Regions from separate parts of the Streptomyces sp. NPDC058371 genome, predicted to be linked through region 1. Evidence: riboswitches for the same ligand, from Rfam matches in the RefSeq annotation. Region 1 holds a riboswitch; each other region holds the start of a gene.

Region 1 (6,883 bases):
TGAGCGAGAAGCGCTCGATCAGGCGCTCCTTCGCCTGCGCGGAGTTCTCGCTGGACCGGATCAGCCGGATGACCTCGTCGATGTCGATGAGGGCGACCAGGAGGCCCTCGACGAGATGCAGCCGGTCGCGCTTCTTGCTGCGGCGGAACTCGCTGCGGCGGCGCACGACCTCGAAGCGGTGGTCGAGATAGACCTCCAGCAGCTCCTTGAGGCCCAGGGTGAGCGGCTGACCGTCCACCAGAGCCACGTTGTTGATACCGAAGGACTCCTCCATCGGCGTCAGCTTGTAGAGCTGCTCCAGGACCGCTTCCGGCACGAAGCCGTTCTTGATCTCGATGACCAGGCGCAGCCCGTGCGAACGGTCGGTGAGGTCCTTGACGTCGGCGATACCCTGCAGCTTCTTCGCGCCGACCAGGTCCTTGATCTTGGCGATCACCTTCTCCGGGCCGACGGCGAAGGGCAGTTCGGTGACGATCAGGCCCTTGCGGCGCGCCGTCACGTTGTCCACCGCCACCGTGGCGCGGATCTTGAAGGTGCCGCGGCCCGACTCGTACGCGTCCCTGATCCCGGAGAGACCGACGATGCGGCCGCCGGTGGGCAGGTCGGGGCCGGGGACGTACTTCATCAGCGTGTCCAGGTCGGCGCCCGGGTAGCGGATCAGGTGGCGGGCGGCCGCGATGATCTCGCCGAGGTTGTGCGGCGGCATGTTGGTGGCCATGCCGACGGCGATGCCGGAAGAGCCGTTGACCAGGAGGTTCGGATACGCGGCCGGCAGGACGCCCGGCTCCTGCTCCTGGCCGTCGTAGTTCGGCGCGAAGTCGACCGTGTTCTCTTCGATCGACTCCGTCATCAGGGACGTCGCGTCGGCCATCCGGCACTCGGTGTACCGCATGGCGGCGGGCGGGTCGTCGTTGCCCAGCGAGCCGAAGTTGCCGTGCCCGTCGACCAGGGGCAGCCGCATCGAGAAGGGCTGCGCCAGGCGCACCAGGGCGTCGTAGATCGACGCGTCGCCGTGCGGGTGGAGCTTGCCCATGACCTCGCCGACGACGCGGGCACACTTCACATAGCCGCGGTCGGGGCGCAGGCCCATCTCGTTCATCTGGTAGACGATGCGGCGGTGTACGGGCTTGAGCCCGTCGCGGGCGTCCGGCAGGGCCCGGGAGTAGATGACCGAGTACGCGTACTCGAGGAAGGAGCCCTGCATCTCGTCGACGACGTCGATGTCGAGGATCCGCTCCTCGAAGTCGTCGGGCGGCGGGGTCTTCGTGCTGCGGCGGGCCATCGCTGCTGCGGCTCCTTCACCAACATGAACGGGATCTGACGCGCACCATTGTGGACCGCTCCACTGACAACGCGGACCACGACCCGTCCGTTCACGCTCCGGGCCGGGCCGTGCGCACGTCGTCACGGCGCGTCCGCACCCCCGGATCCCGTCACCCGACGGCTCCTTCCCGGCCCTTTCGGCCGTCCCGCTCCCGGCGTACGGAAGTCTCGCTCTCGGCGTACGAGGTGCGGGAACTTCGCCAGCCGTCTGCGCGCTTGCATACAGTGGCAGGACCGGCAGGAATTCTGCAGTTTCCGCGATCGAAGGGACGTACATGCCCATGGGTCACACGGCCACAGCTGAGGCAGGCTCCGGAGGCCTGACAGCGACCGAGCACCGCCTGGCCAACGGCCTGCGCGTGGTGCTCTCCGAGGACCACCTGACCCCGGTCGCAGCGGTGTGCCTCTGGTACGACGTCGGCTCGCGCCACGAGGTCAAGGGGCGTACGGGACTCGCCCACCTCTTCGAGCACCTGATGTTCCAGGGCTCGGGCCAGGTGAAGGGCAACGGCCACTTCGAGCTCGTCCAGGGCGCCGGCGGCTCGCTGAACGGCACGACCAGCTTCGAGCGCACGAACTACTTCGAGACCATGCCCACCCACCAGCTGGAGCTCGCGCTCTGGTTGGAGGCCGACCGCATGGGCTCGCTCCTCACCGCGCTCGACGAGGAGTCGATGGAGAACCAGCGGGACGTCGTCAAGAACGAGCGCAGGCAGCGCTACGACAACGTCCCCTACGGCACGGCCTTCGAGAAGCTGACCGCCCTCGCCTACCCGGAGGGCCACCCGTACCACCACACCCCGATCGGATCCATGGCGGATCTGGACGCGGCCACCCTGGAGGACGCCCGCGCGTTCTTCCGCACCTACTACGCGCCCAACAACGCGGTCCTGTCGGTCGTCGGGGACATCGACCCGGAGCAGACCCTCGTCTGGATCGAGAAGTACTTCGGCTCCATCGCCGGACACGACGGCAAGCCCGCGCCGCGCGACGGCTCCCTGCCGGAGGTCATCGGGGAGCAGCTGCGCGAAGTCCTCGAGGAGGAGGTCCCGGCGCGTGCGCTGATGGCCGCCTACCGCCTCCCGGAGGACGGCACGCGCGCGTGCGACGCGGCGGACCTCGCGCTGACGGTCATCGGCGGCGGCGAGTCGTCCCGCCTCTACAACCGGCTGGTACGCCGCGACCGCACGGCTGTCGCCGCCGGGTTCGGCCTGCTGCGGCTCGCCGGGGCGCCCTCCCTGGGGTGGCTCGACGTGAAGACGTCCGGTGACGTCGAGGTCCCGGTCATCGAGGCCGCGGTCGACGAGGAGCTCGCCCGGTTCGCCGCGGAGGGCCCCACGACCGAGGAGATGGAGCGCGCCCAGGCCCAGTTGGAGCGCGAGTGGCTCGACCGGCTCGGCACGGTCGCGGGCCGCGCCGACGAACTGTGCCGGTACGCCGTCCTGTTCGGCGACCCCCAGCTCGCCCTGACCGCCGTACAGCGCGTGCTCTCCATCACCCCCGAAGAGGTGCAGGAGATCGCCAAGGCCCGGCTGCGGCCCGACAACCGCGCGGTGCTCGTGTACGAGCCGACAGCCGCCGAAGAGGCGGAAGCCGCAGCGGCCGCCGAAGCCACCGACGAGGACGAGGAGTCGGCGAAGTGACCGAGCTCGCGAGCATGGAGTTCCACCCGCAGCCCCAGGCCGGCGAGGCCAGGCCGTGGGCGTTCCCGGCCCCCGGGCGCGGCGCGCTCGACAACGGCCTGACGGTGCTGCGCTGCCACCGCCCCGGTCAGCAGGTCGTCGCCGTCGAGGTGCTCGTCGACGCGCCCCTGGACGCCGAGCCGGCCGGTCTCGACGGTGTGGGCACGATCATGGCCCGGGCCTTCTCCGAGGGCACCGACAAACACTCCGCCGAGGAGTTCGCCGCCGAGCTGGAGCGCTGCGGCGCCACTCTCGACTCGCACGCCGACCACCCCGGTGTGCGCCTCTCGCTCGAAGTCCCGGTGTCGCGCCTGCCGAAGGCCCTCGGGCTGCTCGCCGACGCCCTGAGGGCACCGGCGTTCGACGACAGCGAGATCGAGCGGCTGGTCCGCAACCGGCTGGACGAGATCCCGCACGAGACCGCCAACCCGGCCCGCCGCGCCGCAAAGGAGCTCTCCAAGGAGCTGTTCCCGGTCACCTCGCGCATGTCGCGCCCTCGCCAGGGCACCGAGGAGACCGTGCAGGCCATCGACTCGGCGGCCGTACGCGCCTTCTACGAGAAGCACGTTCGCCCCGCCACGGCCACCGCCGTGGTCGTCGGTGACCTCACCGGTGTCGATCTCGACGCGCTGCTCGCCGACACGCTCGGTGCCTGGACCGGCTCGTCCGCCGAGCCGCGCCCGGTGCCGCCGGTGACCGCCGACGACCGGGGCCGCGTGATCATCGTCGACCGGCCCGGCGCCGTCCAGACGCAGTTGCTCATCGGCCGCGTCGGGGCCGACCGGCACGACCGCGTGTGGCCCGCGCAGGTGCTCGGTACGTACTGCCTCGGCGGCACCCTCACCTCGCGCCTGGACCGCGTCCTGCGCGAGGAGAAGGGATACACCTACGGCGTGCGGGCGTTCGGCCAGGTGCTGCGGTCCGCTCCCGACGGCACGGGCGCCGCGATGCTCGCCATCAGCGGCTCCGTGGACACGCCCAACACCGGCCCGGCGCTGGACGACCTCTGGAAGGTGCTGCGCACCCTCGCGGCGGAGGGCCTGACGGACGCCGAGCGCGATGTCGCCGTACAGAACCTGGTGGGTGTCGCGCCCCTCAAGTTCGAGACGGCCGCGGCCGTGGCGAGCACGCTGGCGGACCAGGTCGAGCAGCACCTGCCGGACGACTACCAGTCGACGCTGTACCAGCAGCTCGCCGCGACGGGCACCGTGGAGGCCACCGCGGCCGCTGTGAGTGCCTTCCCGGTGGACCGGCTGGTGACCGTCCTCGTCGGCGACGCGGCACAGATCGCGGAGCCCGTACGAGCCCTCGGGATCGGTGAAGTGAGCGTCGTGACCGCGGAGTAGAGCGACAACTCCCAACGGGCCCAGGTGACTGAAGAGTCGCCTGGGCCCTTCTTTGTCCGTACTTCGGAGTGGCTTGCCCGGACTCGCCCTCAATATGTCCGTATTGATGGGTTGATCATGCATCTGCCCTGTGGCATGCACTACAAAAGCCGTGATCCGTTTGTCGATTGAAAGATGTCCCGTTTAGCGTCAGTCCGGCTGTTCGTCAGGCAGTGCGCCGCGTCCGCGGCACCGGACAGTCATCGCCGAGTCCCCGTACGGCGCGAGCCAGGGGAGCCGGGGACCCATCGCAGTCCCTGGGGTGAATCGGGCGCCCTTCCTGGAAGGGTCCCGTAGGAGACCTTCCTGCTCCGAACCCGTCAGCTAACCCGGTAGGCGAGAAGGAAGGAAAGGACCAGCCCCTTCATGGCGTTCACCCGTGCCACCGGGAAGCACCGTCGTCCGAGCAGGCTCACCCGTACGACCAAGAACGCCGCAGGCGTCGCAGTGCTCACCACCACCGGTGTCATCGGAACCCTGGCCGCTCCGGCATTCGCCGCGGACACTTCCGTAGAACAGACCGGGCTGACCCAGGCCGTCACCATCGGCGACTCGGTCGCCGACCAGATCGACGCGCAGGCCGCCGCCCAGCAGCAGGCGGCCGAGGAGGCCGCCGCGCTGAAGAAGGCCGAGGAGGCCGCCAGGAAGCGCGCCGCGGAGAAGGCCGAGAAGGAGCGCGAGGCCAAGGCCCGTGCCGCCCGCGCCGCCGAGCGCAAGCGCCTCAACACCTTCGTCTCGCCGATCACCGGCTCGTACGTCTCCACGGGCTACAAGACCGGCGGCAGCCTCTGGTCCTCCGGCAGCCACACCGGTGTGGACTTCCACGCCGCGTCCGGCACCGCCGTCCACGCCGTGGGCTCCGGCACCGTCGTGACGGCCGGCTGGGGAGGCGCGTACGGCAACCAGATCGTCATCAAGATGCACGACGGTACGTACACCATGTACGGCCACCTGTCGTCCATCGGTGTCTCCGTGGGGCAGACGGTCACCCCGGGGCAGCAGATAGCCCTCTCCGGCTCGACCGGCAACACCACCGGGCCCCACCTCCACTTCGAGGCCCGTACGACGGCCGAGTACGGCTCGGACATGGACCCCGTCGCCTACCTCCGCTCGCACGGCGTGAACGTCTGACACAGGCCCGCGGGGCGCGCGCACGCGTGCGCCCGGTCGACCGCGTACGGACTTCGAAGGCCCCGGCTCATAGAGCCGGGGCCTTCGCCGTTTCGAACGGTCCGCTGTCCAAAAAATATCCATGGATTCCGGTCCGCCATCGGAAATTCCGTCTCTCTGCAATAGAGTCACTGAACAAGCGTCAATCGACGGCGTTTCGCGAGGATTAAGGCGGAGGTCCGCTCATGCGCATTCCGGCGCACTCGGTATGCACGGCGATCCGTGATGACATCGTCGCGGGTGTCTACGAGCGGGGCGGCCGACTCACCGAGGAACTGCTCGCGCGGCGCTACGGCGTCTCCCGCGTCCCCGTGCGCGAGGCGCTGCGCACCCTGGAGGCCGAGGGCTTCGTCGTCACCCGGCGGCACGCGGGCGCGTGCGTCGCGGAGCCGAACGAGCGGGAGGCCGCGGACCTGCTGGAGATGCGGATGCTCCTGGAGCCGCTGGGCGCCGCCCGGGCCGCACAGCGCCGCACCGAAGCCCACCTCAAGGTATTGCGAGGCCTGGTCAGACTGGGCCAGGAGCGGGCCAGGAGGGGCCACAGCGACGATCTGCGCTCCCTGGGGGGCTGGTTCCACGAGACGCTCGCACAGGCGTCCGGCAGCCCCGCGCTGACGTCCACCCTCGCCCAGCTGCGGCACAAGATCGCCTGGATGTACGCGGTGGAGGCGCCGGCCAACCCGGCGGAGTCCTGGGCGGAGCACGGCGGGATCGTGGACGCCGTCGCGCGCGGCGACAGCGAGCGGGCGCGCGCGATCACCGCGCTGCACACCGAACGGGCGAGCGCGGCGCACCGCCTTCGTTTCCCCGGGCGCGGGGATAGCGGGGACCGCCCGGACCGTGTGAGGACTTCGCAACATCCCGTAAACATGACGGGCCTGCGGCATTAACAAAAGCGCCGTATACAAAGAGGAGTAATTCGCGGGGGATTATTTTTGCTGCCCGCAGAATGGAAAGGCCGAAGGGCTCGACCGGAATACCGGACGAGCCCTTCGATGTGCGTTCGGGACAATCTCTTATGTGGCGTCGGTGGTCGCCACCATTAAGGGAGAAGCCCCCGCGGCGCGCGGCCGCTTCCGCCGGGGCCGTGCAGCCCCGGCGTGAAGTCGAGCGAGCTCAGACGGTCTCGGGAAGCTCGTCGAGCCCCTCGGAGACCAGCTTGGCCAGACGGTCGAGCGCGGTGTCCGCGCCCTCCGCGTCGGAGGCCAGGACGATCTCCTCGCCGCCCTGGGCACCCAGGCCGAGGACCGCGAGCATCGACGCGGCGTTGACGGGGTTGCCGTCCGCCTTGGCGATCGTCACGGGGACGCCGGAGGCCGTGGC
Region 2 (6,883 bases), on a different contig from region 1:
CGGCATCCTGATCGCCTGCGGCCACTACGCCATGGCGGTGCCGACCGCCACCATGACCTGGGCCGGTCTGGGCCTGATCAGCGCGGGCACCGGCCTGCTCAAGCCCAACGTGGCCACCATGGTCGGCAAGCTCTACCGCACCGACGACGACCGCCGCGACGCCGGTTTCGCGCTCTACTACATGGCGATCAACATCGGCGCCTTCGCCGGACCGCTGATCACCGGCTGGCTCGGCGACCACGAGGGCTGGCACTGGGGCTTCTCCGCCGCCGCGGTCGGCATGACGTTCGGACTGATCCAGTACGTGGCCGGCCGCCGTCACCTGGCCGGGCGCACACACGCGGCGGAGTTCGCGCTCGCGCCCGAGGCGATGCGCCGGGCGGTCCGGCTGATCGTCCTCGGACTCGTCGCCCTGGCCGCGCTCGCCTTCCTGCTGGCCACCGCCGGATGGCTGACCATGGGCCGCTTCGTGGACCTGCTCACCCTGATCTCGGTGATCGCGCCGGTGGTCTACTTCGCGGTGATGTTCGCCAGCCCCCGGGTGACGGCGGAGGAGCGGGGCCGGCTGCGCCCGTACATCGTGCTCTTCCTCGCCTCGACGGTGTTCAACTTCATCCTCTTCCAGGCGTACTCGACGATGATGCTGCTCGCCGCGTCGAACGCCGAGTCGACGATCCTCGGCTTCGACTTCCCGGCGAGCTGGTACGCGTCCGCGCTCGGCGCCTTCGAGGTCGGCCTGGCTCCCGTGGTGGCCGCCCTGTGGGTCCGGATGGGTCACCGTCAGCCGCACGCCTCCAACAAGATCGCGATCGGCGTGGTCCTCGGCGGCCTCTCGTTCCTGCTGATGGTGCTGCCCACCTCGGGCCACAGCAGCGACGCCTACCGGATGTCGGCCTGGTGGATCGTCGGCTCCTACCTCCTGCTGGGGCTCGGCGACATCCTGCTGGAGACCTCCGGCATGTCGGCGACCACCAAGCTCGCCCCCCGGGCCTTCGCCAGCCAGACGATGTCCCTCTGGTTCCTGTCCCTCGCGCTCGCCAACGGCATCCAGGCGCAGACCGTGAAGCTGTACGACGACGTCTCCAAGCCCGCCTACTTCGGTGTCAACGGCGCGATCGCGGTGGCCGCGGGTCTGGCCGTGATGGCCCTCGCGCCCTGGCTGCGCCGCACGATGCACCCCGTCCACTGAGGTCACCGATGAACCCTGTGAGCCCGCGCATCCGTACCGCCTTCCCGCACGAGACGACCCACGAGGACGTCCTCATCCCGCTCCCCGACGGGACCCGCCTGTACGCACGCGTGTGGCGGCCGCTGACCGACGAGCCGGTACCGGCCCTGCTCGAGTACCTCCCGTACCGCCTGACGGACTGGACGGCGCCCCGCGACTGGCAGCGCCATCCCTGGTACGCCGGTCACGGCTATGCCTCCGTCCGGGTGGACGTCCGCGGTCACGGCAACTCCGAGGGCATGCCGGCGGACGAGTACGCGGAGGTGGAACTGGCCGACGGGGTCGAGGTCGTCAACTGGCTGGCGGCCCAGCCCTGGTGCAGCGGACGGGTCGGCATGTTCGGCATCTCCTGGGGCGGCTTCAACTCGCTCCAGATCGCGGCCCGCGCGCCCGAACCGCTCAAGGCGATCGTCACGGTCTGCTCGACGGACGACCGCTACGACAACGACGTCCACTACATGGGCGGTTCCGTCCTCGCCGTCGACATGCACGCCTGGGCGTCGACCATGCTCGCCTTCGTCTGCCGGCCGCCCGACCCGGCGTACGTCGGCGAGGTGATGTGGCGCGACATGTGGGTGAAACGCCTGGAGGCCGTCGACCCCTTCATCCACACCTGGCTGGACCACCAGACCCGGGACGCGTACTGGCGGCACGGCAGCGTGTGCGAGGACTACGGCGCGATCCGGGCGGCCGTCCTCGCGGTGGGCGGCTGGCACGACCCGTACCGGGACACGGTCCTGCGTCTGGTGGAGCACCTGCCGTCCGACCGGGTACGGGGACTGATCGGCCCCTGGTCCCACCAGTACCCGGACCGGGGGCTGCCGCCGGGCCCGGCGATCGGTTTCCTCCAGGAGACGCTGCGCTGGTGGGACCACTGGCTGAAGCCGGGGTCCGAGGGCGGAGCCGGGCCGACGGAGGACGGGGCGACGGAGGACGGGGCGACCGGGGACGCGGACGCCGAGGCGGGGGACACGGGGCAGGCAGGCGCCGGCACCGGTACCGACGCCGGCGGGGCCGGGGTCGGGGTCGGTACCGGGGAGCCCCGCGATGGTGTGACGACGGGAGACGGGACCCGTGCGGCCCGCGCCGACGCGATCACGGAAGACGGTGCCCGTGCGGGCGGCACCGGCGTGACCACGGAAGGCGAGACACCGGCCGCCCGCGCCGGCGTGATGGCCGAGCCGCTGCTGCGCTCGTACATCAGCGACTCGCATCCGCCGGCCACGGTGTACCCGACCCTGCCCGGCCGCTGGGTGGGCGACGACGCGTGGCCCTCCCCCGCGGTGACCCCGGTCGCGTACGCGCTGGAGGGCGCGCCCGTGCCGGTGCGCTCGCCGCAGCACACCGGCCTGGACGCCGGCCGCTTCTTCCCCTTCGGCAACGACGCCGACCTGCCGCCGGACCAGCGCGAGGAGGACGCGAAGTCGGCGTGCTTCGAGTTCGAGGTGCCGGCGGAGACCTGGGTGCTGGGGCGGCCGCGGGTCCGGCTGCGGCTGACCTCCGCGGCGCCGCGGGGGCAGGTGATCGCGCGGGTCTGCGACGTCTTCCCGGACGGGGCGTCGACGCTCGTCACGCGCGGCGTGCTGAACCTCTCCGCCCGCGAGGGCCGGGACCGGGCGGTGGAGTGGCCGCCCGGCGAGACCCAGGACGTGACCTTCGAGCTGAACGGCATCGGGCACGCCTTCCCGGCGGGGCACCGCATCCGGCTGGCCGTCTCGTCGGCGTACTGGCCGTGGATCTGGCCGCAGCCCGGCTCGGACGCCGGCTTCACCCTGCACCCGGAGGGCAGTCTGCTCGAACTGCCGGTGCGGGCAAGGGAGTCGGACCCGTCCATCACCTTCGAGGAGCCCGAGGAGTCCGCGCCGCTGGGCGTCGTCGTTCCGGCGACGCTGGACGAACCCCGCCCGGAGCGGCTGGTCGTCCGCGATGTGGCGAAGGGCGAACGGCGCCTCGAGGTGGACCCGCGCTACGGTGGCACGCGCGTCTACCCCGACGGCCTGGAGTTCACCGAGGACGCCCTGGAGACCTACACGATCGACGAGTCGGATCCCCTGTCGGCCCGTACCCGTTCGGAGTGGACCGTCCGCCTCCACCGCCCGGAGACGGGATGGGACGCGAGGGTCGAGACCCGCTCCGAAATCACCTGTGACGCAACGGACTTCATCACCTCGAACGAGGTGATCTGCAAGGACCGGGACGAGGTGGTCTTCCACCGGACGTGGGAGAGGAGAATCCCGCGCACGGCTGGGTAGGCACCGACACGGCGGGGACGGGGCGCGGAGGGGACGGGGCGCGGAGGGACATGGCGCGGACCGAGGAATTCCTGATGGGCCTGGACGCGGGGATGCTCGCGTACTTCCGGGAGATGGCCCAGGAGATGGTCACGCGCTTCGGGATCTCGCGGGCGGAGGCCGTGGCACGCATCAACGGGGCGTACGCGGAACGGGAGTTCGCGCCGTATCCCGACCTGATCTGCCACGAGCTCCCGGAGTACTGGGGCTACGGGCTGTACTTCAGGCCCAACGCGGGGCGGCTGCCGGACGACGACCCGGACACGGACCTCTCCGTGTGGGAGGTCCGGCCGGCTCCGGCGAGGGGCTCGGCCGCCTGGACCGTCGCGGAGTAATGCCCGAGTTGCCTGCATCGCCCCTTTGTTTGCGCTTGGTCGCGTGAAATGAGTCACGTCGAAATGGATCAAGCGCCCTGCCCCGCCGAGCGATTTCCCCTTTGCGAAAGGCAAGTTGAGTTTCGCGTTCCGGTCTAATCGGGCGATTTCCCCCGACGTCATGACGTGGCCAAGCGGGGTGCAACGGGAAATCCGGCCTTGTTCCCGACATGTGCTCTCGCATACGTTCGCGTCGATCCGAGCGGAACGCCGAATCCTGCCGCCGCCCGGAACACCCATCCACCCACGCACGGCAGGAGCGGGGGACCCAGGTAAGTCGCCGGTCCGGTCACACCGGAACGGCTCGGGGTTAAGTCGCATGTCGTCGTGCGACCGGGCACCTCCAGCCCGAACCCGACAGCTCACCTCGCAGGCGCCCGAGAGGAAATTCGTCATGGCCGCACGAGGCAAGCACCGTCGTCCCAGAACCTCCCCCCTCACCCGCGGGTTCGTCGCCGCCGGAACGGGCGGAGCCGCACTCGCGCTCCCCATCGTGGGAGCCGCAAGCGCCCACGCCGCCCAGCCGGCCCAGGCCACCACGCAGGCCGTCCAGGCCGCGAAGGCCTCGGTGCCGCAGGTCCAGCTGGTCACCTACCAGGTGGCCGCCGGCGACACCCTGTCCAAGATCGCGCGCGAGCACTCCACGAGCGGCGACTGGAAGAAGATCTACGACGCCAACCGCGCGGTCATCGGCAGCGACCCGTCGACGATCCGCCCGGGCCTCAAGCTGACCGTGGGCACCAAGACCGCCAAGGCGGCCGAGAAGTCCTCCACGGCCGCCAAGACGACGGCGACCTCCACGAAGTCGTACGCGAACAACCTGGACGGCTGGATCAAGGAAGCCCTGGACATCATGGCCCAAAAGGGCATTCCGGGCACATACGACGGTATCCACCGCAACGTCATCCGTGAGTCGTCGGGCAACCCGCTGGCCATCAACAACTGGGACTCCAACGCCGTGGCCGGTACGCCGTCCAAGGGGCTCCTCCAGGTCATCGCCCCGACGTTCGCCGCCTACCACGTGGCCGGCACGTCGATGGACCCCTACGACCCCGTCGCGAACATCACGGCCGCCTGCAACTACGCCGCCGACAAGTACGGCTCGATCGACAACGTCTTCGGCGCCTACTGAGCAGCCCTCGGGGCCTGCTGAGGACGTCTTCGCGACCCGGCGATAACGTCTTCGCGGCCCAGGGGAGAACGCCTTCGCGACCTGTGGAGGACGTCTTCGCGGCCTACGGAGCGGGAAACAGCCGTTCCAGGACCGCCGCGATGCCGTCCTCCTCGTTCGACAGGGTGATCTCGTCGGCGACGGCCCTGAGTTCGGGATGGGCGTTGGCCATGGCGACGCCGTGGGCGGCCCAGTCGAACATGGGGATGTCGTTGGGCATGTCGCCGAAGGCGATGGTCGCGGACGGCGGCAGACCCAGGTGGTCCGCGGCCAGGGCCAGACCCGTCGCCTTGGTCACGCCACATGGCTGGAGTTCGACGGTGCCGGGGCCCGACATGGTGACGGTCGCCAGCGAGCCGACCGTCATCCGGGCCGCGGACGCCAACTCGTCGTCGGTCAGGGTGGGATGGCGCAGCAGCACCTTGCTGATCGGCTCGGCCCAGAGGTCGTCACGCCGGCGCACCCGCACCGCGGGGAGCGTGGGGTGCGGCATCAGATAGCCGGGCTCGATGAGCGTGAGCCCGTCCACCCCGTCCTGGTCCACGGCCGCGTAGACCTGCCCGACCTCCGCCTCGATCTTGCCGAGCGCGGTCTCGGCCAGTTCCCGGTCCAGGGTCACCGACCAGAGCAGACGGCCGGCTCCGGCGTCGTACAACTGCGCGCCCTGGCCGCACACCGCGAGGCCCTCGCTGCCGAGTTCGTCGAGCAGCGGGCGCACCCTCGGCGTGGGGCGGCCCGTCACCACCAGGTGCCTCGCCCCCGCCGCGGCCACTCTCATCAGCACGGCCCGCGACCGGCCGGAGAGGGTGTCGTCGCCGCGCAGCAGCGTTCCGTCCAGGTCAGTGGCGATGAGTGAATATGCAGTCGGAGCGGCCATGATCCGAAGAATACGGATCGAACGTCTCAACGGCCCGGCGTGAACCGGACGACGTCCGGTATCCCGTCCGTCACGCCGTACCTCGCCGCGGCGGACCGAAAATGATCAACAAATGCCCCGTCGGGCGCACTTGAACCGGCGCCGAGGTCTTCGCCGGGCGCGCTTGTTCCCGCGTCCGCCATCGGGGCGCTGTTCCTCCCCCTCGCGCCTTCGCGTGACCGCCCCCTTCGGGGGCTCGGGTCCCCCGGGACATGAACGCCCCGGGGTGTGCCCCTCAGCCGTGCGCCGACGCCAGGTGGTCGGCCAGCCGCGGGGACGCGAACTCCGTGCCGCACACGAACCGCATCACCGGCCCGTACGAAGCGGCCGCCGGCAGCCCTGTGAAGTAGAGGCCGGGGACGGAGGAGCGATAGCCCGCGCCGAGCCTGGGCGTGCCCCGGCTCACCGCCAGCTGCGTACGCAGCTCGTGGCCGAGGAAGTCCATCGCCGCGATGTCCACCCGGTACCCGGTCGCCGCGATCAGGTGATCGGCCGCCAGCTCCTGCGTCCGGCCGCCGAGGGTCTGCACGGCGAGGACCGGGCGGCCGTCGCTCGTGCCGGCGCGGACGATCCGCTGGACCTCGCTGACCTCGACCTTGCCCTCGAAGCGGTCGCGCAGCCACCACGCGCCGAGCGGACCGAGGATGCGGCGGACCAGGAAGTGCCGTGCCTGGGGCGGGAGATAGCGGTAGGGGTGGGGGTAGTAGCTGAGCGCGTACAGCGACCAGGCGCGGCCGAAGGGGGACTCCGGGCGCAGCCGGGGCTGCTGCCACGGGGGCGCGCCGAAGGCGACCGCTCCCTTGCCCCGGGCCACCACACGCACCTGCGCACCGGCCTCCGCCGCGAGGGCCGCCGTCTCCAGAGCGGACTGGCCCGCGCCGACGACCAGCAGTTCCTTGCCGG
Region 3 (6,883 bases), on a different contig from region 1:
ACACCGAAGTCCCCGTCGAGCCCTCGCTCGGCGGGGATTTCGCTGTCAGCGAGTACCCTCCGACGGCTAACGTACGTCCTGTACATTTTTTACAGATGTCGACCAGTCGATCAAGGAGGCGTGCGCCATGGACAGCCCGTCCGCCCGCTATGTCCTGCCCGAGTTCACCGAACGCACCGCGGCGGGACACCGGGCGCTGGATCCGTACTCGAAGCTTCTCGACGAGCGGATCGTGTTCCTCGGGACACCGATCGACGACACGTCGGCGAACGACGTGACGGCCCAGTTCATGCACCTCGAATATCTGGCCCCGGACCGGGACATCTCGCTGTACATCAACTCCCCAGGCGGCTCGCTGAGTGCGATGACGGCGATCTACGACACGATGCAGTTCGTCACCTGCGACGTGGAGACGGTCTGTCTGGGCCAGGCCGCGTCGGCCGCGGCCGTGGTGCTGGCCGGGGGCACGCCGGGCAAACGCTCCGTACTGCCGGGTGCGCGCGTCCTCCTCCACCAGCCCTCGATCCACGAACCGATCCAGGGTCAGGCGAGCGATCTGGCCATCCAGGCCGAGGAGTTGGTCCGCAGCCGCACAATGCTGGAGGAGATGCTCGCGCGGCACACGGGGCAGAGTCCCGAGCGGGTCGCCGCGGACATCGAGCGGGACAGGATTCTGGACGCGCCGGCGGCGGTGGCGTACGGACTGGTGGACCGCATCATCGCGAGCCGCAAGGACTCGCGCACCGCGCCCGGCGAGAGGTGAACTGCCGATGCTCCCACCCGAATTGCCCCCGCTGCCCGCACTGACGCGCGCCGAGGCCGAGTTGATCGACCGTTACCTCGACGTGGTCGACCTGCTCGGCCGGATCAACCCCGCCCGCCCCGGGGACACCTACCGCGGACTGCGGGCCGCCCAGGCGCTGGTGAGCAAGGCGACGGCACTCCGCGACGCGCTCACCCTGATGCACCAGCGCGGCGAGAGCGAGGTGCACGCGCCGACCCTGGCGCGCGCCCTGCGAGTTCTGGACGGCGAACGCCGGGCCGCTCGCGTCACCGTGCCGCCCGACGCGGAGATCTGACGCGCCCACACCCTCGCCGGCCGCGCACGAGCGCCCGGCGAGGTGTCCGGACCAGGACACAAACGCACCAAACGGTGTACCCCCCAATGGCGTAGACACGCCCCCCTTCAAGGGCCCCCACGACTTGCGCAACGCGCGTATAGCTCGGGCGGAATGAGGCATTCCGCCGCAGGTGCGGGCATGGTCGGCACCCCCAACCCCCGTTCGAAATGGGGGGTGTCCACCCGAACGGGTGAGTGGTGAGTAACCCCACAAATCCCCGGTTCCGTTCGGTTTTTCAGACATCCATGGGTGAAGATCCCTTCCGACGACAAGCCCCCGCCAAAGCGGCGGGGCGATCCGGGCGGACGCCGAGTCCTGCCGCCGCGCGGATGACCGGTCGACAGGAGTGGATCGGCAGGAGTGGAGGACCCAAGCACGACGGGTCGCCGGAACAGTCGTTCCGAGCAGCCCTTGGGGTGAAGCCGCAGCAGCGGCCGGGCAACTTCGCCAGCCCGAATCCGACAGGTCATCCTTCACAGGCGGCTGACGAAGGGTTGCGCATGACTGCGCTCAATCGTGTCCCGTCGCTGTGGACCAGGGCCGGTACGGCCTCGGCTCTCACCATCGCCGCCGTGGGCGGCAGCCTCGTGGTTCCGGGCGTCGCATCCGACGCCGCAGCGGCCACACCTGCGACGAAGGCACTTCAGATCGCGGCATCCAAGAAGGGCTCCCCGTACAAGTACGGAGCCACGGGACCGCGTCGCTTCGACTGCTCCGGGCTCACGCTCTACTCGTACAAGAAGGCGGGCAAGAAGCTGCCTCGTACGGCCGCGGCGCAGTACAACAAGACTCACCATGTCTCGGCCTCGCACCGCAAGGCCGGAGACCTCGTGTTCTTCCACTCGGGCCGGAACGTGTACCACGTCGGCATCTACGCCGGGAAGGGACGGATCTGGCACTCCCCGAAGACCGGAGAGGTCGTGAAGCTCCAGAAGATCTGGACGAAGAGCGTCTGGTACGGCCGGGTCGGCTGATCCGCGTCCGGGGGTGGCGGCCCGTGCCGTCGCCCCCGGAGGGCTGACGCCGCCTCACGGCGACCAGGCCCTCCCCCAGGGGCACCCAGCGCCCGCAGGGCGAGGAACGAGCCCCTGCGCCCGCCGCCCGCGACCTCACCGGTCACGCGAGAGACGTCGCGTCACCCATACGGGCGTACGGAAGCGCCGTTGCGGTCCGGCCGGTCCTGGCGTCCGGCCCTTCCCGTGCTTCCGGTCCCGAGCCGCCGCAGCACACCCGTAGGGGACGTACCCGCACTCGGGCCCTCGTCGGTCGGCCGCGGTGTCAAGGCTCCTGCTGGCCCGCCGTCACCGGCTCCGCGGGGAGCGACCACGGCAGTTGGATCGCGACCGTCTTGCCGCCCTCACGGGTGGGCCGGACGGTCAGCTTGCCTCCGCACTCGGCGGTCAGCCAGCGGATGATGACCAGGCCCCGCCCGTTGTCCTGCTGAACGGCCGCGGGCAAACGTTTCGGGAAGCGCGGATGGCTGTCGGTGACCCCGATGCGCAGGTGCTCGTCACGGTCGAGACAGAGGTCCACCGTGAAGGTGGGCGACTGCCCGAGCGTGTGCTGGACGGCGTTGGTGGCGAGTTCGGACACGATCAGGCGCACGGTGTCGGCGATTTCCGTGTCGCCCGGCAGGCCCCACTCGGCCAGCACGGTGGCGACGTATTTTCGGGCCGCGGAGACCGAGGCGGGATCGCTCGGCAGAGTGACGGATGCTTCCTGGTGATCTGCCATGGCGACGTCGTCCCTTTCCCACGGGACCGGAGTCCGACAACACGGAGCGGATGGTTCGAGTACGGTCCCGGACTTGGTGCTTCGCGCCAGATTGCCATCACTAGGGGCGTCACGGGTGGCGATCCACGGAGATATGCATATATCTGTCGCTCGAAGCGGTGAACTCTCCGACGACCGACCGTATTTGGGCGGGCTCCCTGCTCATCCTCTACCGTCGCCGTGACGGCCGCGTGCCGGGCGGAAGGAGACGGCCATGCAACACGGTCCAGCGGTGCGGCGCCGCAAGCTCGGCGCCGAGCTGCGCGGTCTGCGCGCCGCGGCGGGCCTCACCAGTGGTGAGGCGGCCCGCCTGGTCGGCTGGCACCAGTCCAAGGTGAGCCGTATCGAGACCGGCATCAGCGGAGTGAAGCCGGCCGACGTCTGCCTGCTGCTCGACGCGTACCGGGTGGCGGACCCCGAACTGCGCGAGTTACTGGTCGGGTTGGCCGGCTCCGAGGGAAACGGCCGCCATCACTGGTGGCACGCCTACCGCGGTGTACTGCCGCCCACGTACCGCGACTTCATCAGTCTGGAGTCCCAGGCCAGCGGAATGCGCACGCTGGAGACCTCAGTAGTGCCGGGTCTGTTGCAGACGCGTGAGTACGCCCGTGCGGTGACCCGGGCCGCCGTCGACGGCCTGGAGGAGCGCAAGTTGGACGCGCTGGTCGAAGTACGGCTGGCCCGGCAGGACGTGCTGCGTTCGAATCCGCCGCTGGAACTGACCGCCGTACTGGACGAGGCGGTGCTGCGCCGGACGGTCGGCGGGCGCGAGGTGATGGAACGGCAGCTGGCGCGTCTGCTGGCGGCGGCACACCTTCCTCACGTGCGACTTCAGGTGCTGCCGTTCGCCGCCGGCGCGCATATCGGCATCAGCGGGCCTTTCGTTATCTTCTCATTTCCGAACACAACTGATCTGGACGTTGTTGTTCTTGACCACATGACGAGTAGCCTCTACCTCGAACGGAAAGAAGACCTCCAGGCCTACAGCGAGGCCTTCAACGCCCTTCAGTTCCACGCCCTTTCGCCCAAGGACTCGTTGGACTACATCGCCGCGATACGTGACGGCGCGTAAGGAGGCACCATGTCCGCAATGCCTCGGTACGTAGCTTCCAGTACTTCTCTGCACGGCGTGCACTGGCTGCGCAGCAGCCGCAGCACCGGAATGAACAACTGTGTCGAGACCGCGCGACCAGGACCGGGCCCAGGGGCCGGACTGGTCGCCGTCCGCGACTCGAAGAACAAGACAGGACCCGCCCTGCTCTTCGGCCCCGCCGCCTGGGAGGGTTTCATCGCCGCTCTGAGCTGACCCCCGAGCCCTTCGAACCGTTCACCTCGTACGGCTGATCACGCGTACGGCGTGGTCGATCTGCCCGTCGGTGAGATCCGCGCGGGCGGTCAGCCGCAGCCGGGAGATACCGTCGGGCACGGAGGGCGGCCGGAAGCAGCCGACGGCGAGTCCCGCCGTACGGCAGTCGGCCGCCCACCGGACGGCCCGCTCGGGGGACGGCGCCCGCACGGAGACGACAGCGGCGTCCGGTCGTACCGCCTCCAGGCCCTCGGCCGTCAGGCGGGTGTGCAGGGCCGTCGCCACTTCCCGGGCCCGTGACGCGCGCTCCGGCTCGCGGCGCAGCAGGCGCAGCGCCGCGAGGGCCGCCCCCGCCGCGGCGGGGGCGAGACCGGTGTCGAAGATGAACGTCCGGGCCGCGTTGACCAGGTGGTCGATGACCGGTGCGGGGCCGAGAACCGCGCCGCCCTGGCTGCCGAGCGACTTGGAGAGCGTGACCGTCACGACGGTGTCGGGGGCGCCCGCGAGACCCGCCGCCTGCGCGGCACCCCGTCCGCCGTCGCCGAGCACCCCGAGCCCGTGCGCGTCGTCGACGACGAGTCCAGCGCCGTACTCACGGCAGGCCGCGGCGAGTCCGGCCAGTGGCGCCGCGTCCCCGTCCACCGAGAAGACCGTGTCGGACACGGCGATCGCGGGTCCCTCGTGGGTGCCCAGCGCCTTGCGGACGGCGTCCGGATCGGCGTGCGCCACGACCTGCGTCGTCCCACGGGCCAGCCGGCACCCGTCGATCAGCGACGCGTGGTTGCCCGCGTCGGAGACGACCAGGGAGCCGTGCGGCGCGAGCGCGGTGACCGCGGCGAGGTTGGCGGCGTATCCGGAGGAGAAGACCAGCGCGGACTCGAAGCCGCAGAAGTCGGCGAGCTCGCGTTCGAGTTCGCCGTGCAGTTCCGTGGTGCCGGTGACGAGCCGCGAGCCGGTGGCGCCGCCTCCCCAGCGGTGCGCGGCCTCCGCGGCCGCCCCGGTGATCTCCGGGTGCCGGGTGAGACCGAGGTAGTCGTTGCTCGCGAGATCCAGCAGCGGGGAGTCGGCGGGGCGCGGGCGCAGCGTGCGGACCAGGCCGGCCCGGCGCCGCTGGTGCGCCTGCTCGTCGATCCACGAGAACGGCGATCCGGCCATGCTGGCGCCTCCGGGCCCTGGTGTCGTTTTGTAGGCAGTGCACAGACCCTAGCCGTCCGGCCGGGCACCCAGGATGTGGCAATACCCACACCTCGAACCGTCTCTGTTGTGCAATCTCTCCTTGGCCCGGAGCCGCCGCATAGGCCAGGATCGTGCCTCATGGACCTGCTGAACACGCTGGTGGACAAGGGGCTGCGGCGCGAACTGCCGAGCCGGGACGAAGCGCTGGCCGTGCTGGCCACCTCCGACGACGACCTGCTCGATGTGGTGGCGGCGGCCGGCAAGGTACGCCGGCACTGGTTCGGCCGGCGGGTGAAACTCAACTATCTGGTCAACCTCAAGTCGGGCCTGTGCCCCGAGGACTGCTCGTACTGTTCGCAGCGGCTGGGGTCGAAGGCCGAGATCCTGAAGTACACCTGGCTCAAGCCCGACGAGGCCTCGCAGGCCGCGGCGGCGGGGCTGGCCGGGGGCGCCAAGCGGGTCTGTCTCGTAGCGAGCGGGCGCGGTCCGACGGACCGTGACGTCGACCGGGTCTCGGACACCATCAAGGCGATCAAGGACCAGAACGAGGCCGTCGAGGTGTGCGCCTGCCTCGGCCTGCTCTCCGACGGCCAGGCCGAGCGGCTGCGCGACGCGGGCGCGGACGCGTACAACCACAACCTGAACACGTCCGAGGGGACGTACGGGGACATCACGACCACGCACACGTACGCCGACCGGGTGGACACGGTCCAGAAGGCGCACGCGGCCGGCCTGTCCGCCTGCTCCGGTCTGATCGCGGGCATGGGCGAGAGCGACGAGGACCTGGTGGACGTCGTCCACGCGCTCCGCGCGCTCGACCCCGACTCGGTCCCGGTGAACTTCCTGATCCCCTTCGAGGGCACGCCGCTCGCCAAGGAGTGGAACCTGACGCCTCAGCGGTGTCTGCGGATCCTGGCGATGGTCCGGTTCGTCTGCCCGGACGTCGAGGTCCGCATCGCCGGCGGCCGCGAGGTCCATCTGCGCAGCATGCAGCCGCTGGCGCTGCACCTGGCCAACTCGATCTTCCTCGGCGACTACCTCACGAGTGAGGGCCAGGCCGGCAAGACGGACCTGGACATGATCGCGGACGCCGGGTTCGAGGTGGAGGGCGCGGGCGAGGTGACGCTTCCGGAGCACCGGGTGCCGGCGGGCGCCGGCTGCGGCTCGCACGCGAGCGCGGGATGCGGGTCCGGCGAAGACGCCGGGTGCGGATCGCACGAGGGGGCGGGCTGCTCCCACGAGGGCGGTGGGGTCTGCGGGTCCGCCGCCGCGCCGCAGGTGAACGAGGCGCGTACGGATCTGGTCGCCGTACGCCGTCGCGGCGCCGGAACGGAACTCGCGCCCAATGCCTGACCTGTCCGTGCGCGAGCTGCTCGACCTCGACCGACGCCATGTGTGGCATCCGTACGGTCCGATGCCGGGCCGGCAGGAGCCGCTCGTCGTGGAGTCGGCGAGCGGAGTTCGGCTGCGGATGGCCGACGGCTCGGGCGAGTTGATCGACGGCATG
Region 4 (6,883 bases), on a different contig from region 1:
GCGGGCGTGCCGTACGCGGGCACGCGCGTGGCCGTGCAGGGGTTCGGCACGATGGGCGGGGCGACGGCGCGGTTCCTCACGCGCGCGGGGCTCACCGTGGTGGCCGTCGCCGACATCAAGGGCACGATCGGCAATTCGGAGGGGCTCGACATCGACGCCCTGCTCGCCGCGCGCGACGCGTTCGGGACGGTCGACCGCGGCGCCCTGCGGCCGGCCGACCGTGAACAGCCCGGTGACGCCTGGCTGTACACGGACGCCGAGGTCCTGGTCCCGGCGGCCGTCTCGTACGCCGTCGACACCGACAACCAGCGGTGGATCAAAGCCCGTTGGATCGTCGAGGCGGCCAACATGCCCGTCCTGCCCGCGGCGGAGGCGCTGCTCGCGGCGCGCGGGGTGACCGTGCTGCCGGACGTGGTCGTGAACTCCGGTACGAACGCCTGGTGGTGGTGGACCCTGTTCGGCGACATCGGCCCGCACGCGGACGAGGCGTTCGCCTACACCCGGCGCTCGATGCGCGCCCTCATCGACCGCGTACTGGCCCGCGCCGAGGCCGACGGCACGACTCCCCGGGCCGCCGCGCAGGCCATCGTCGCCGACCGGCTGCCGGTGATCGCGGAGCGTTTCGGCTGGTACCGGTGAGCCTCCCCGGGGGAGTCGGCCCCGCGCAGCCGGGGTGGCCCGCGACGGATTAGGGTTGCCGCGTGGCGAGAGTGCGGTTGAGTGTGGGCGAGCGGCGCAAGGATCTGCTGCTGGCCGCCATCGAGCAGATCGAGGCGCGGGGCATCGCGGCGGTGCGGATCGCCGATGTGGCCGCCGCGCTCGGCGTGAGCAACGCACTGGTGCTCTACCACTTCTCGACCAAGGAGAAGCTGGTCGCCGAGGCGTTCACGTTCGCGGCCGAGGACGATCTCGCCCGGCTGCGCAAGCTGCTCGGCCGTCGCACGTCGGCGCTACGGCGACTGCGGGCGGCCGTGCGCTGGTACGCGCCGACCGGTCAGGCCAAGGGCTGGCGGCTGTGGATCGAGGGCTGGGCAGCGGCACTGCGCGAGCCGGTGCTGCGGGAGGTCACGCAGGATCTCGACCGGCAGTGGAAGGCCGCGATCACCGAGGTGATCGCGGAGGGCGTGGCCGCGGGCGAGTTCCGCTGCCCCGACCCCGCGAGCGCCGCCCTGCGCCTCACGGCCCTGCTGGACGGGCTCGCCGTACAGATGACCGCGTATCCCGGTGCGGTCTCGCAGGCGCGAACACAGGAGTGGGTCGACGAGGCACTCGCGCGCGAACTGGGGCTGGAGCGCGAGGCGTTGACCGCGGCGACACGCTGAGTCGTTCACAAGTCCGGGCTTCCGCGCACATGTTGCGCACCCCGGTCACCCACCCCGCTTCGGAGCCTTCCGGGACGGCGACCGGTCCCGATGCGCACGGGCAACCGCGCCCGGGCCACCGCGCCGAGATCGGCCGCGACGTGATGAGTCGCGACGTGGTGGGCCGCGACGTGGTGGGCCGGCCGCCTCAGACCGCCGACGCGATCCGCATCTTGATGTCGTCCGGCGACAGACTCCCCTTCGCCGCCACGTGGTCGCCGGAGGACTCACCGCGCAGCCGGCGCCCGATCCAGGGCACCAAGTACTCGCGCGCCCAGTGGATGTCGTCCCGGCGGACCTCCAACGTGCCGCGCGGCGGCAGTGGGGGCCAGGCCTGGTCCGGATCCGCCGGGACCTCCAGGCCGAGCACCTGGCCCGCGCGCAGCGCGACCCGGGTGTGGCCCTCGGGCGAGAGATGGAGTCGGTCGCCGTCCCAGGCCCGCCGGTCCTGGACCGTCTTGAGCGACCACAGGTCGAGCACCGGACAGCCGTAGCGGTCGGCGACGGCCCGCACATGGCCGTTGTAGGTGGCGATCTTGCCGCGCAGATGCTTCAGCACGGGCACGCCACGGGTGTCGAAGCCGGTCGTCACCAGAACGGCGCCGACGGCCGAGGTGAGGTCGGCGATCGCGCGCTCGAAGCGCTCGGCGACCTCGTCGGGGTCGGTGCCCGGCCGGATGATGTCGTTGCCACCCGCGCAGAAGGAGACCAGGTCGGGCGCGAGCTCCTTGGCGCGCGGGAGCTGCTCCTCGACGATCTGGTCGAGCAGTCTGCCGCGTACGGCGAGATTGGTGTAGCCGAAGTCGCCCTCGGGTCGCCGGTCCGCGAGCAGCACCGCGAACCGGTCGGCCCAGCCGACAAAGGCCCCGTCCGGACCGGGATCGCCGACGCCTTCGGTGAAGCTGTCCCCCACCGCCACGTACGACCCGATCACTGATCTGTTGTCACTCTTCGAATCGTCTGCCACATCGGCCCATGATTCACCTTCGGATGTGACCTACGCGACCGTATTAAAGGGTTGACGCGCGGTGACAAAAGCCACTCTTCAAGTATTGGTCAATCCGGAATAAGGGCGCACTCGGGGACAGTTGACGAACCTCAACGCCCCGAGTCCGATCCGGGATGGCAGACCGCGCCCGGCACACCGAAGGCCGGCCCCGGGGATCAGGGGGCCGGCCTTCGGAGGCGGTGCGGGCGTCAGCCGACGGTGACGCCGTGGGCGCGCAGGTACGCGACCGGGTCCACGTCCGAGCCGTAGTTCGGCGTGGTGCGGATCTCGAAGTGCAGGTGCGGACCGGTGACGTTGCCGGTCGCGCCGGACAGGCCGAGCTGCTGACCGCCGGTCACCGTCTGGCCGGTCGAGACGGAGAGCTGGGACATGTGGCCGTACTGCGAGTACTGGCCGTCGGCGTGCCGGACGATGACCTCGTTGCCGTAGGCGCCGCCCCAGCCGGCCGAGACGACGGTGCCCGCGGCGACGGACTTGATGCTGGTGCCGGTCGGGACGACGAAGTCGACACCGGTGTGGTAGCCGCTGGACCACATGCTGCCCGCGGTCTTGTACGAGGTGCCGATGGTGGCGCCCTGGACCGGCAGGGTGTAGCCGGAGGCGGCCGCGGGCTTGGCGGGCGCGGTCTTGGTCGTCTGGGTCGACGTGCCGGACGACTTGGCGGCCGGGGACGCGGCCTTCCCGCCGAGCGTGAGCTTCAGACCCGGGTGGATCAGGGCCGGGTCGCCGCCGATGACCGTGCGGTTGTCGTCGTACAGCTTCTTCCAGCCGCCGCTGACGTTCTGGTCACCGGCGATCTTCGAGAGGGAGTCGCCGGCCTTCACCGCGTACGTCTTCGTGGAGGCCTTCTCGGCGGCGTCCGGAGCCGCGGCGGCGGCCTTCTGCGGAGCCGAGGACACGGCGGACGCCGGAGTGGCGGCGTGCGCGCCGGTGGCCCCCATCAGCGGCAGCGCGAGCGCGGCGCCACCGGTTCCGGCGATGGCGATCGAGCGGGAGAAGCGCGGGGACTTCGGACGGCGGTGCTTACCCTTCGCGGGCATGGGGATTTCCTCTCCGGCGCCTGCGAGGTGAGCTGTCGGGTGCGAGCTGGAGATGCTCGGTCGCGCTTCGCGCGGCTTGACCCCTAGCCGTTCCGGAGACCGGAACAGGCGTGGTACCTGTGGGTCCCCCGCTCCTGCCGTACACGGGTGGGTGTGCGGGATTCCGGGCGGCGGCAGGATTGGGCGTCCGTCCGGAGTGAGGGCGAACGTAAGCGAGATGAGAGCGCGTCGACAAGCTTGTGGGTTTCCTGTGCACACCGCTTTCTTGATCCATGCCCGAATTACCGGTCACTGTCCGTGGATGGGTGATCTTGTCGGGCAGGTAATCCCCAGGTAAATCGGGCAGGTTGGAAAATCCGCGCCGCGACGCATTGTCACGAATATGACGCTGCTCACGCGCTCGCGACCCAGATGCCCTTATTCCGTGGGCAGTTGGACCGAAGCCGACAAACCGCCCAGAACAGCCAGATGCCACGAAGGCGAACAATTACCGCATCAAGGTCGCCGGCCGCTCCGCCCGCAACCCGTGACACAGCGGCGCCTCGCCTCGGCGGACCTCGCCCTCGATCTCTGCCATCAGTCCCCCCACAGATCCGGACAGGTGCGATCAGACACCGACATTCTCGGGGGTTCCCCGCCTCGTGGGCGACGCCTGTGGACAACTCATTGCCCCAGGAACCCATGTCGTATCGTCGAGAGCGCACCCCGTCGGCGAGCGCGCAGAGCTGCGCCGACGGACGAATGGGAGGAGCCCCCGTGACGCAGCAGGTCCCGTCGACCGAGCCGGAGCTGGCAGCAGTGCGCAACTTCCGCGACGTGGGCGGCCTGCCCACCGTGGACGGCCGACGGGTGCGATACGGGCGGCTGTTCCGCAGCGGTCACCTCGCACACGCCACGGAGGAGGACGCCGCGTTCCTCGCCTCCCTCGGGCTGCACACGATCTTCGACTTCCGCAACGCCGCGGACCAGCGCCTGGAGGGCCCGGACGTCGAGCTGCCCGGCGTCCGGAACGTGAATCTGCCGCTGACCGACCCGGCCGACGGCGCCGAGTTCTGGAAGATGGTCCGCGACGGCGACATCGACCAGCTGCGCGCGATCCTCTCGGACGGCAAGGCGGCGAACCGCATGATCGGCTCGTACCGGAGGATCGTCAAGGAGCGCACGGCCGAGCACTCCCAGGTGCTGCACGCGCTGGCCGAGGACAGCGTGCCCGCGCTCATGCACTGCGCGGCGGGCAAGGACCGCGCGGGCCTGTCGATAGCCGTGACGCTCCTCGCCCTCGGCGTCGAGCGCGACGCCATCCTGGCCGACTACCTGGAGTCGAACGCGGCACACCGTCGCTACAAGGTGCATCGCAGCAGCTCCTCCGCCTCCGCGTACTCCCCGGAGGTCATGGAGCTGCTCAGCCCCCTCTTCGACGCCCGCGCCGAGTATCTGAACACGGCCTTCGAGACGATCGAGGCGACCTGGGGCGGAGTCGACGTCTATCTGGAGCAGGCGCTGAGGATCACCCCGGAGCTGCGGGACCGGCTGCGCGAGCGGCTGCTCGACTGACCCCGCGGTGACCGGCGGCCGGCGGCGGCTACTGGTTCTGCGCGCCCAGCGTGAAGAGCAGGTAGACGAAGGCCGCGAAGAGGTGGCCCACGGCCACGTAGATGAGGAGCCGCACCCACAGCGCGCGCGGGAACTTCTCCTCCATGACCCGCCGTGCGGGCTCGGTGGGTTCGGTCATGACGTCTCTCCCGGGGTGTGGTGCTCCGTCGCCGGGCCGAGGCACAGCGCGGCGGTGGGGCTCTGCAGCAGGGTGTGTACGAAGAGCAGCTCGGCCCCGTCACGATCGGCGGCCGCGATGCGGTGGGGGGTGCCCGAGTCGAAGTGCGCGCTGTCGCCCGGCGCGAGGGCGTGGGCCGTGTCCCCGAGCCGCAGCCGCAGCCGCCCCCTGAGGACGTACAGCCACTCCTCGCCGGGGTGGACACGCACGATGTCGCCCTGCGCCCCGTACGGGACGTGCACGCGCAGTGCCTGCATTCCGCGTCCGGGAGCGCCGGCCGGCCAGTAGGTCCAGCCGCCCGCCTCGCTCGGTTCCACGTCGGCGGCCCGCACGACGGCGTCCCGCTCGGCGACCGTCTCGCCCAGCAGCTCCGACACCGTCGTGCCGTAGATACGGGCGAGCGCGAGCAGCATCGGCAGCGAGGGCTGGCGCTGCCCGGTCTCCAGTCGGGAGAGATGGGCGGGCGACAGTCCGGCGGCGCGGGACGCCACCTCCAGGGTCAGCGAGGCCCGGCGCCGCAGCGCACGGAGCTGGGGCGCGACGACGGGAAGTCCGTCGGCAGCCCCCGACTGGGAAGGGGTCGTACCCTCGACAGGGCTCATGTCTTCCATTGAGCCGCAGCCTTGCCTCATGGGCAAATTCTTTGCCTAAGAGGCAAAGAAGCTCTGCGGACGCGCCCCACAGCCACAGGCGCTCCTGCCGGCCCACCGCACAGCCAAGGCGATCCGACCGGCTGTACAGCACGAGACGATCCGACCCGCACAGCCCCGGTCCATCCAGCCGGCCCCACCGCACAGCCCCAGGCGAGAGGGGCGGGCCACGTCAGCCCGCCCCGCCTCCCGTCCCTACCGGTTCGCGACCGCCTGCTTCACCAGTGTCTTCCCGAAGTCCCACATCAGTCCGCCGCCGCTGTGCGCGTCGTCCATCACCGCGGTGAAGGCCTCGATGAACCGGTCCACGTCCCGCTCGCCGATGATCAGCGGCGGAATCAGCTTGATCACCTCCAGGTGGTCGCCGGAGACCTGGGTGAGGATGCGGTGCCGTTGCAGCAGCGGTACGACCACCATCTGCGCGAAGAGCCCCTTGCGCGCGGCCTGCAGCATCGTCCAGCGGCTGCGCAGCTTCAGCGACTGCGGCCGCCCGAACTCGATGCCGATCATCAGGCCCCGGCCGCGGACGTCGCTCAGCAGCTCGTACTTGTCGACGAGCGCGGAGAGCCGCGATGTCAGCTGCTCGCCCATGGCGCGGGCGTTGGCGACGATCTGCTCGTTCTCCAGCACGGAGAGCACGGCGAGGCCGGCCGCCATGGCCTGGGCGTTGGAGCCGAAGCTCGCCGAGTGGACGAGGACGCGGTCCATGGACGAGTAGACCTTCTTGAAGATCCAGTCCTTGCCGAGGGTCGCACCGACCGGGACATAGCCGCCGGAGAGCGCCTTGGCCACGCACACCAGGTCCGGCTCGACGCCCTCGTCGTGCTGGTAGGCGTAGAAGTCGCCGGTCCGCCCGAGCCCGGTCTGCACCTCGTCCGCGATGAGCAGCGCCTTGTGCTTCCGCAGCAGTTCCTGGGCGGCACGCAGATATCCGGGCGGGGCCTCGTGCACCCCCTTGCCCTGGATGGGCTCGACGATCAGGGCGGCGACGTCACCCTTCTTCAACTCCCTTTCCAGAGCGTCCAGATCACCGAGCGGTACGGCCGTGTCGG

Evidence for each region. A riboswitch is a leader RNA that binds a small molecule or an ion and turns the genes downstream of it on or off. The one in region 1 is predicted to bind cyclic di-AMP.
Region 2: linked by a shared signal. The riboswitch ahead of ACFWM2_RS22020 (transglycosylase SLT domain-containing protein) and the one ahead of ACFWM2_RS35620 (M23 family metallopeptidase) in region 1 are both predicted to bind cyclic di-AMP.
Region 3: linked by a shared signal. The riboswitch ahead of ACFWM2_RS10885 (C40 family peptidase) and the one ahead of ACFWM2_RS35620 (M23 family metallopeptidase) in region 1 are both predicted to bind cyclic di-AMP.
Region 4: linked by a shared signal. The riboswitch ahead of ACFWM2_RS02440 (peptidoglycan DD-metalloendopeptidase family protein) and the one ahead of ACFWM2_RS35620 (M23 family metallopeptidase) in region 1 are both predicted to bind cyclic di-AMP.

Annotation. Positions count from the first base shown of each region.
Region 1 covers NZ_JBHXJC010000018.1:51,928-58,810, reverse strand. Annotated here, with positions in the region: gene ACFWM2_RS35635 (DNA topoisomerase (ATP-hydrolyzing) subunit A) at 1-1,282, opposite strand, end outside; gene ACFWM2_RS35630 (M16 family metallopeptidase) at 1,599-2,966, shown strand; gene ACFWM2_RS35625 (M16 family metallopeptidase) at 2,963-4,351, shown strand; cyclic di-AMP (ydaO/yuaA leader) riboswitch at 4,585-4,744, shown strand; gene ACFWM2_RS35620 (M23 family metallopeptidase) at 4,757-5,521, shown strand; gene ACFWM2_RS35615 (GntR family transcriptional regulator) at 5,746-6,450, shown strand; gene ACFWM2_RS35610 (HPr family phosphocarrier protein) at 6,677-6,883, opposite strand, start outside.
Region 2 covers NZ_JBHXJC010000007.1:146,165-153,047, reverse strand. Annotated here, with positions in the region: gene ACFWM2_RS22035 (peptide MFS transporter) at 1-1,189, shown strand, start outside; gene ACFWM2_RS22030 (CocE/NonD family hydrolase) at 1,198-3,480, shown strand; gene ACFWM2_RS22025 (hypothetical protein) at 3,531-3,854, shown strand; cyclic di-AMP (ydaO/yuaA leader) riboswitch at 4,125-4,284, shown strand; gene ACFWM2_RS22020 (transglycosylase SLT domain-containing protein) at 4,288-5,025, shown strand; gene ACFWM2_RS22015 (HAD family hydrolase) at 5,129-5,941, opposite strand; gene ACFWM2_RS22010 (FAD-dependent oxidoreductase) at 6,216-6,883, opposite strand, start outside.
Region 3 covers NZ_JBHXJC010000002.1:728,435-735,317, forward strand. Annotated here, with positions in the region: gene ACFWM2_RS10875 (ATP-dependent Clp protease proteolytic subunit) at 128-763, shown strand; gene ACFWM2_RS10880 (hypothetical protein) at 771-1,079, shown strand; cyclic di-AMP (ydaO/yuaA leader) riboswitch at 1,418-1,618, shown strand; gene ACFWM2_RS10885 (C40 family peptidase) at 1,622-2,095, shown strand; gene ACFWM2_RS10890 (ATP-binding protein) at 2,400-2,855, opposite strand; gene ACFWM2_RS10895 (helix-turn-helix domain-containing protein) at 3,109-3,966, shown strand; gene ACFWM2_RS10900 (DUF397 domain-containing protein) at 3,976-4,200, shown strand; gene ACFWM2_RS10905 (8-amino-7-oxononanoate synthase) at 4,222-5,355, opposite strand; gene bioB (biotin synthase BioB) at 5,515-6,729, shown strand; gene ACFWM2_RS10915 (adenosylmethionine--8-amino-7-oxononanoate transaminase) at 6,722-6,883, shown strand, end outside.
Region 4 covers NZ_JBHXJC010000001.1:566,097-572,979, reverse strand. Annotated here, with positions in the region: gene ACFWM2_RS02455 (Glu/Leu/Phe/Val dehydrogenase dimerization domain-containing protein) at 1-639, shown strand, start outside; gene ACFWM2_RS02450 (TetR/AcrR family transcriptional regulator) at 702-1,322, shown strand; gene ACFWM2_RS02445 (SGNH/GDSL hydrolase family protein) at 1,510-2,295, opposite strand; gene ACFWM2_RS02440 (peptidoglycan DD-metalloendopeptidase family protein) at 2,559-3,410, opposite strand; cyclic di-AMP (ydaO/yuaA leader) riboswitch at 3,415-3,574, opposite strand; gene ACFWM2_RS02435 (tyrosine-protein phosphatase) at 4,167-4,964, shown strand; gene ACFWM2_RS02430 (DUF6126 family protein) at 4,993-5,109, opposite strand; gene ACFWM2_RS02425 (helix-turn-helix domain-containing protein) at 5,139-5,783, opposite strand; gene ACFWM2_RS02420 (aspartate aminotransferase family protein) at 6,027-6,883, opposite strand, start outside.